2 regions of the Sanguibacteroides sp. AM78-02pH3A genome follow, and region 1 is predicted to be linked to the other one. Evidence: riboswitches for the same ligand, from Rfam matches in the RefSeq annotation. Region 1 holds a riboswitch; the other holds the start of a gene.
The links. A riboswitch is a leader RNA that binds a small molecule or an ion and turns the genes downstream of it on or off. The one in region 1 is predicted to bind cobalamin.

Region 1 (4,324 bases):
CCCGGGCTCTTTTTATGTTTAATCCGAGATTACGGGCATATCCGTCACCCAGCATCAACAGATTCAAAGACTTGATCAATAAAAACGATAGGGGAATGATCACCGCCATAATTCCGACAAACAACATCATCTGATTACCAGATACTCGAGAGAAACTTCCCAAACCCCAGATAACATAAGCCTTGATATCCTCCTCCACGCTAAAAAATTTCAACACCCCGATAATCGCGTTGGCAATATAGCCGATCATCACTCCGATAATCAATAAAGTAACACTCCCTTTTATCTTCCCGGAAGCAAAAACGATCAAAGCCATAACAGACAGAGCCCCTATCACAGCCGCTACGGACATGGCCACCTCTCCGATAAACCCTAAACGGCTCAAAGCGACCCCTCCCAGATTGCCCGAAAGAAGCACAACGAAAGCAACTCCCAAACTGGCTCCGGAACTAATCCCCAACACGGAAGGACCGGCCAAAGGATTCCGGAAAATCGTCTGCATCTGTAATCCACTGATAGACAAGCCAGCTCCTGCCACCAATGCGGTCAACGCCTGAGGTAAACGAGATTTCCAAACGATATTCTGCCAAGCCACCGGTTCTCCCTCTCCCCCTGTCAACACGTTCCACACGGAGGTAAAAGGAATGGAAACCGATCCCAAAACCAGATTCAGCAACAAAAAGACGATAATAAATACTATAATGGAAAAAATCAATACCGTATTTCTCCGTATGTTCATCTTCCTACTTTTTTAACAAATCATAATACACCGGCCGATAATCCGGCAACAACTCCGGATGAAAAACCCTAATCATATCAGCCAAAACAATATCCGGCTCGGCCGGCATACTCTCGTAAAACGGTTTTTCCCTCATATTGCAATAGATCACCCCTTTTTGCCGGAACGCCTTGAAATCCGCGTATCTTTCATCCTGTGCTTTCAACGCATCGTAATTATACTCTCCGGGAAAGCTGTTCGCGATACGCCAATAATCCGCACTCTCGGCCTGATTATAGACCGTTTCAAAATCGAGAGTAACTCCTCCCGATCTGGGATCATCTTTTAAAAAATAATCGGCTCCCGCATCATGAAACAATTGAGCCAAAAAACTTTTTCCCCCGACCGCATACCATACGCCACCCCTCAGCTCTCCACTGAATACAACCGGGCGCCGCTTCACATCCCGTACCAACCGTTTCAATTCATTATATCGTTGCTCTATCTGACCGAATATCCGATTCGCATCCTCTTCCATTCCCAACAATAAACCGGTAAACTTAATCCATTCGGCCTGTCCCAACGGAGTCATCTCTTTGTAGCCCAAATGAGGAACCAAAGGAATGCCTATATCTTTCACCGCATCATATCCCCCTCGTTTAAAAGGGGAAATCAGCATCAAATCCGGATTGATATTCATGATCACCTCATTATCGAAATTACCTTCGATACCGATCTTTTGAGTCCTCCCCTCGTCCACCTGCTTTTGCATGGTTTCATTGAAAAGGTAACGGGTACTCGTAATTCCGACCACCCGATCCATCGCTCCCAACTTAATAACATTGGACAACTGTAAAGAGGTCATACAGATCAAATGCCTGACCGGAAGATCGATCACGGGAACTCCCTCGGGAAAAGAGGCATGACCTCCCCGCTTCTTCAAAACGAACCGGTAACAAGTACTATTTTTATTTTGTGGGTCTTGTATCTCCAATAACAAATAATCCTTCCGATATTCGACCCGAAAGCCTTGCGCATACTTCAGCCGGATTTGTCTTGCAGTGTCTGATTCCGCTTTAATACCGGATACGACAGAATCAACCTTAGCCCGACGTTTTTCCGGTTTACAAGAAAGTAAACCGACAGATAACAACAATACTAAAGATAATTGCATGAATGTATTCATTTTCTTTTCCTCCGAAAGATTAAATTTAATCAATGTACACATCTGGCAGGTTTTCTGGCTTGTCATCTTTTCTCCTTCCCAAAACAGACACATTTCAGTGGTTGTACCGAAAAGATCTACCTCATTACGAGATAGCGATTGACTTTACAGCTGCGGGGACAGCCCCGGAATTTCACCGGATTCCCTTTTCCTTATGGAAATACCAAGACGCATGCAAAGATATAAATATTATTTTGATCACATTCTTTTTTTTACGACTTTTGCCCTCGCAAATTTATGACCCAGAGATCATAAAGAGATTCAAATTTGCTTTTTACGATTAAAATCATAGATATGGCAATAACAGGAAAAATCATAAACGTCTCATTAGGACCAGGCAATCCGGAATTAATCACGGTTAAATCCCTGAAAACCTTACAAGAATCGACAAGCATATACTGTCCGGGAACCGCAGATAAAAACGGTAATTTTAAATCCCGTTCTTTAACCATATTGCGGGCATTGCCCGTCGATACAACCCGGATTCACTGTTTTCCGGTCCCTATGTCAAAAGACCGGACGGAAGCCAATCGGATGTATGATCAAATAGCCTTGGAAATTCAGGAAAAAATAAACAAAGGGGAGATCGTATCCATTACAGCGGAAGGAGACTCCGGTTTCTATTCTTCCGGCAATTATCTGTTTGAGAAACTATCAAACGCCGGAATTCCCATCACGACATCAGCCGGAATTCCGGCTTTTATCGCGGCCGGTGCATTGGCCGGTCTCCATATCGTGAAACAGGAGGAAAAACTAATTGTCCTTCCCGGCACCGTTTCCTCGGGAGAACTCCAGGGCTTAATAGAAAAAAACTATGTCATTGTAATTATGAAACTTTCACAATGTACGGACGAGATCCATCGCTTTATAGCAAAGAACCCGTCACTTCATGTTCATTATTTTGAAAATATCGGTACGACCGGAGAGCTTTATTACCAAGACAAAGAGGAAATCATGACGAAAGAATTTCCTTATTTTTCTTTGATGATTATCAAAAAGTAAACAAATGGCATAAATCTTGCGTACATCGTCTAACAGAATTAAAACCGTGTATTAAAATCTATATTCCAACTACTTCCAACAAAACAAGATATGATTCAACGATCACTATATATCTTTATTCTCCTGTTTGGCTTTGGTATATCCCAGGGCAAAGCAGACGGACTAATAGAAAAAAGGGACAGCATAAACGAGATTCCTGATTCCGTGAAAACAAAAAAAGATAATTTTTTCAAGCGTTTTTATCGTTATTTTGCCGAATCGAACGAAGTAAAAGAAGAGAAAAAATTCGATTTCTCCATCATCGGAGGACCTCATTTTTCGAGCGATACCAAATTAGGCCTCGGCGTGGTCGCTTCCGGTCTATACCGATTAGACCGTTCAGACAAATCCATATCTCCCTCCAATGTTTCTATTTACGGTGATATCACCACAACCGGATTTTACCTGTTAGGGATTCGCGGGAATACGATATTTCCGAAAGACAAATTCCGAATCGACGGAAACATCTATTTTTTCTCTTTTCCGAGTTCTTACTGGGGAATCGGTTATGAAGCCGGACACAGGGATTCCAGCACGACCTTTAAACGGTTAGAAAATCAAATTAAACTGGATTTTTTATTCAAAGTCGCCAAAAATACCTACGTGGGGCCCAACCTGATGTTCAGGAACGTTAACGGAAAAGATTTTAAAGATATTTCATTCCTTAACGGAGAAAAGAGCAGCATCTCCTGCTTCGGTCCCGGAATCGTAGCTTCCTACGATTCGAGGGATTTTATTCCGAATCCGAGCAAGGGATTTTATGCCAAATTAGAACAACAATTTTTTCCTAAATTTTTGGGAAATGACTATGATTTCAATAGAACGAGCGTAGAACTCCGTTATTACCATAAGCTATGGAAAGGAGGTATCCTTGCTTCGGAGATACAAGGTATTTTCAATTACGGAGATACCCCGTGGAGTATGGTTGCCCTATTAGGAGGTCCCTACCGGATGCGCGGATATTACGAAGGACAATACAGAGACAACGATATGGTTCAGACCCAGGTGGAACTCCGGCAAAAAATCTACAACCGACATGGCATTGTCGTTTGGGGTGGAGCCGGAAATGTTTTTCCGAAAACGGACAAATTCAAATGGAGTCAAACCCTTCCCTCCTACGGATTGGGATATCGCTGGGAATTTAAAAACAGAGTTAACGTAAGATTAGATTATGGTTTCGGCAAAGGACAGAACGCATTCTACTTCAATATCAATGAAGCTTTTTAATTTTATTTCCGATTTCACGAAAAAACCCAAAGCAGTTTTTTGGTTTTTCATCATCCTGAACATGATACCGAACTGCTTCTTAATCTTCACGGAACCTCTTTCGGGATTAGGAA
Region 2 (4,324 bases), 100 kb from region 1:
CATATGCTGAAGGAAGGCGAGAGCGTGATATAGGGTAACCGGAATGCGGAAGTTACTTTCCGTATCATGTTTTTAGCGGCTTGGGCGGAAGTCCGGTGTTCCCCGGTAAAAACGTGGAAGACGGTTCCTCCGGTATAAAGGGTTTGAAGCTGATCCTGTTGTTCGAGTGCTTCGTACAGGTCTTCCGTAAAATGTACCGGTAAATGGGTGGAATTCGTGTAATAAGGTTGTGCTCCTTTTTCGAATTCTTTCCGGTTGGCCACGATAATGTCCGGATATGCGGCCGTGTCCAGTAAAGCAAAACGATAGGAGGTACTTTCTGCCGGAGTGGCTTCCAAATTATAGATGTTGCCGGTCTCCTCCTGAAATTCGGTTAAAATGTCCCGCATGAAAAGCATTGTTTTTTGAGCGAATTCTATTCCGTCCGAATGGGTGATAGGTACTCCTAAGAAGTTGAGGCAGCATTCGTTCATTCCGTTTATCCCGATGGTAGAGAAATGGTTTTTCCAGAAACAGTCGTAACGTTCGTGTACGTGTCTGAGGTAGTATTTGGAGTAGGGATAAAGTCCTTTTTCGGTATAACGTTCAATGACTTTTCGTTTGATCTCCAGGCTATCTTTAGCGATTTCCATCAAATAACGTAGACGTTGATAAAAGTTTTCTTCCGATACGGATTCATAACCTAAACGGGGCAGATTGATAGTAACGACACCCACGGACCCGGTAAGCGGGTTGGCAGCAAACAGTCCTCCTCCCCGTTTCATCAATTCCCGTTTATCCAAGCGTAAACGGCAGCACATGCTGCGGACATCGTCCGGTTTCATATCGGAGTTCACGAAATTGGAAAAATAGGGAATCCCGTATTTGGCCGTCATCTCCCATATCCCTTCGTGTTCGGGATTGTTCCAATCAAAATCCGGAGTGATATTGTAGGTCGGGATAGGGAAGGAGAAGAGACTGCCGGAAGCATCACCTTCGTACATTACTTCGGTAAATGCTTTATTTAGTAAAGTGACCTCCGCTTGGAAGTCGCCGTATACTTCTTCCTTGATTTCTCCGCCGTGAACAATCGGTTCGTTTTTTAAGAAATCCGGAACAGTTAGGTCCATGGTAATGTTGGTAAAAGGGGTTTGGAAGCCGACGCGTGTCGGTACGTTTAAGTTAAACAGAAACTCCTGTAAGCATTGTTTTATCTGTTTGTAATCCAATTGATCGTAGCGGATATAAGGGGCCAGGAAGGTATCGAAATTGGAGAAGGCCTGAGCCCCGGCGGCTTCTCCCTGCATGGTATAGAAAAAGTTGACAATTTGTCCTAAAGCTGTCCGGAAATGTTTGGCCGGTTTACTTTGGGCTTTTCCCTCAACTCCCCTGAAACCGACTGTTAGTAAGTCTTTCAGATCCCATCCGACACAATACACGCTTAAAAATCCGAGATCGTGAATATGAAGGGCCCCGCTTTTGTGAGCTTCGGATATTCTCTCCGGATAGAGATTGTTTAACCAGTAATTGGACGTGATCTGGGTGGAGATATGTTGGTTTAACCCTTGTAGAGAATAGGACGAATTGGCACTCTCTTTTACTTTCCAGTCGCTTAAAGTCAGGTAATCGTCCATCACTTCGATATTGGTAAGCAATACCTTGGAATTCCGGATCTGTTCATGTTGTTTCCGGTAAAGCAGATAAATTTTCAATAAATTGAAATCTCCGTGTTGCAAGAGTACCTGTTCAACCGTGTCCTGTACGATCTCCACGTGGGGAATGACTCCTTCTGGGGTGTCGGTTTTTAGAATTTCAATCACCTTGTTGCAGAGTTCGCGTGCTGTTTTACGATGAGGGTTTCCCGTTGCTCGCGTAGCTTTAAAAATCGCTTGTTCGATTTTTTCCGCTTTAAAATCGCAAATCTCCCCGTTGCGTTTTACAATTTTTGAAAAAGAGCTGTTTTCGTTCATTCTTAAAGGTTTTAGTAATGAATAAATAAATTTACTATAACCTTGGGTAAAATGAGAATAGTCCGATAGGCAAGCCTTCTCCTCGCTTTTCACCCGAAAGTTACGGATATATCGCAATCGGCAGGTCTTCTGACTCGCTATTTTCGACCTCCTTCCCATCGGTTATCCGACAGTGGATCTCTTGATCGAAAAACAAAAAAAGCTTACAGCTACGGGTATAGTCCCGGATTTTCACCGGATTCCCTATTAATCACAAACGTGAACCGAATGCATGACGAAAGTAAATAAAAATAAGATAGGATATATCGTAATCTTTGTTTTTAACAATAATTCTAAGTGGAATATATTGTTAATAAACTTATATTAAGTTGTTTGTGTGTATGAATAGGAAAATTTTGTATGATATTTATTTAATAAAGTTTTCATTTTTGGGAAACATTTTAGTCTGAATATTCTTTTTGGCAATCCTTGCAATGAGATCCCGGTGCTTCAAATTCCAACGTGGCATGAATAATGCCGATATGCTCCAATTCATGTTTCAAATCGCATTTTACGGTTTCCATTTGGGACATGTCATCGATGACGACGTGTACGGTAAGAGCGGTTTCGGTCGTGCTTAAAGCCCAGATATGCAAATGATGAAATCCTTTTACCCCGCGGGCAGAGGCAATGGTTTTTTCGACCTGTCTGTAATCGGTTCCGGCGGGAACCCCGTCTAAGGACAAGCGAATACTGTCTCGCAGCAATCCCCAAGTGGAATAAACGATGATGACGGCAATTCCGATCCCGATAAGCGGATCGATGATATTCCATCCCGTGTTGGCGATAATCAATCCGGAGACCAAAACACCGATGGAGACCAAGGCATCTGCTGCCATATGTAGATAAGCTCCTTTTACGTTCAGGTCCTTTTCTTTATCTTTCATAAACAGCCAGGCCGTGATCCCGTTGATGACTACTCCGACTCCGGCAACCCAGGCGACGGCGTCTCCGTCGACCGGCTGAGGATGGAATAGTTTGTTGATGCTTTCTCCCAAGATGAAGCCTACGGCAATCAACAGGATGACGGCATTTAAAAGGGAGGCTAAGACCGTGCTTTTTTTGTAGCCGTACGTGTATTTGGTATTGGCTTGTACGCGGGAAAGCCGGAAAGCCAGCATGGCCAATACAAGACTGAAGACATCGCTTAAGTTGTGTCCCGCATCCGAGAGTAATCCCAAAGAATTAAACCAGAATCCCGCAACGAATTCAACGACCACGAAAGCCGTGTTTAACGTGATCCCTATGATAAAAGCTTTATTTAGACTGGTGATTCTATGGTGGTGATGTTCGTGCGTATGTTCCATATCTTTTTGGTTATGCCAATAAAATTAAACTTAAAGCCATGATTCCCATTCCGGAGATAAGTCCGTAGATGGAGATGTGGTGTTCTCCGTATTCCCGGGCGGCAGGAAGTAATTCATCTATGGAAATAAAGACCATGATACCTGCGACGGCTGCGAAGATACATCCCATCAGGACGGGCGACATAAAGGGCATGAGTACTAAATAAGCCAGAAGAGCACCGGTCGGTTCCGCCAGGCCGGACAGAAGGGAATAACGAAATGCCTTTTTACGATCTCCGGTTGCATGGTAAATAGGAACAGAAACGGCAATACCTTCCGGGATATTGTGGATGGCGATAGCGACGGCTATTGCAATTCCTAAAGTCGGGCTTTCCACTGCAGCCGTGAAAGTAGCGATACCTTCCGGGAAGTTATGGATGCCGATGGCCAGGGCCGTCATCAGTCCCATGCGCATCAATTTTGTATCCTTGGGGGGAGGGGTATCCATACTTTCTACGGAACGAACTTCGTGAGGATTTTCAAAGGAAGGTACCAGACGATCGATGATACCGATCAATGACATTCCCGCGAAGAAGCAGAGGACCGTCATGGTCATACCGTATTTTGAACCTAACTCGGCCGTAAGGGAAGTTTCCGCCTGTTGGAAGATTTCCACGAAAGAGACGTATATCATTACTCCCGCGGAGAGTCCCAGCGAAAAGGAGAGAAAACGTTTGTTCGTGTGATGGGTGAAAAAAGCGATCAGGCTACCGATACCGGTTGCCAATCCTGCAAGTAAAGTCAATAATAACGGAATAAATAAACTTTCTTTCATGAATTCGATATTATCCGGGTTATACCCGATGTTTTCCGGAGATTTCGTTTGGTTTATTTTACAAAGATAGATTTTTTACGGGTATGAAAAAGCCTCGGTAAAGAAAATGAAAATTCATTTTTTGGGACATGGGATGGACGTTTTCGGAGTGCTGCAGAGGACCATCGTTTCTCGGGAAGGTTTAAGTTAGGGTAGGGATTTTAAAAGATCGGTCA

Region 2: it holds a riboswitch for cobalamin, as region 1 does, so the genes downstream of both, PGR74_RS04305 (ribonucleoside triphosphate reductase) here and PGR74_RS04760 (ABC transporter substrate-binding protein) in region 1, are expected to answer to the same signal.

The regions. Positions count from the first base shown of each region.
Region 1 covers NZ_JAQEHX010000002.1:461,398-465,721, reverse strand. The annotation lists gene PGR74_RS04765 (iron ABC transporter permease) at 1-739, opposite strand, end outside; gene PGR74_RS04760 (ABC transporter substrate-binding protein) at 744-1,904, opposite strand; cobalamin riboswitch at 1,932-2,127, opposite strand; gene cobI (precorrin-2 C(20)-methyltransferase) at 2,238-2,945, shown strand; gene PGR74_RS04750 (BamA/TamA family outer membrane protein) at 3,036-4,211, shown strand; gene PGR74_RS04745 (lipid A phosphoethanolamine transferase) at 4,198-4,324, shown strand, end outside.
Region 2 covers NZ_JAQEHX010000002.1:358,473-362,796, forward strand. The annotation lists gene PGR74_RS04305 (ribonucleoside triphosphate reductase) at 1-1,949, opposite strand, end outside; cobalamin riboswitch at 2,052-2,232, opposite strand; gene PGR74_RS04310 (cation diffusion facilitator family transporter) at 2,390-3,295, opposite strand; gene zupT (zinc transporter ZupT) at 3,306-4,109, opposite strand; gene PGR74_RS04320 (ABC transporter ATP-binding protein) at 4,296-4,324, opposite strand, start outside.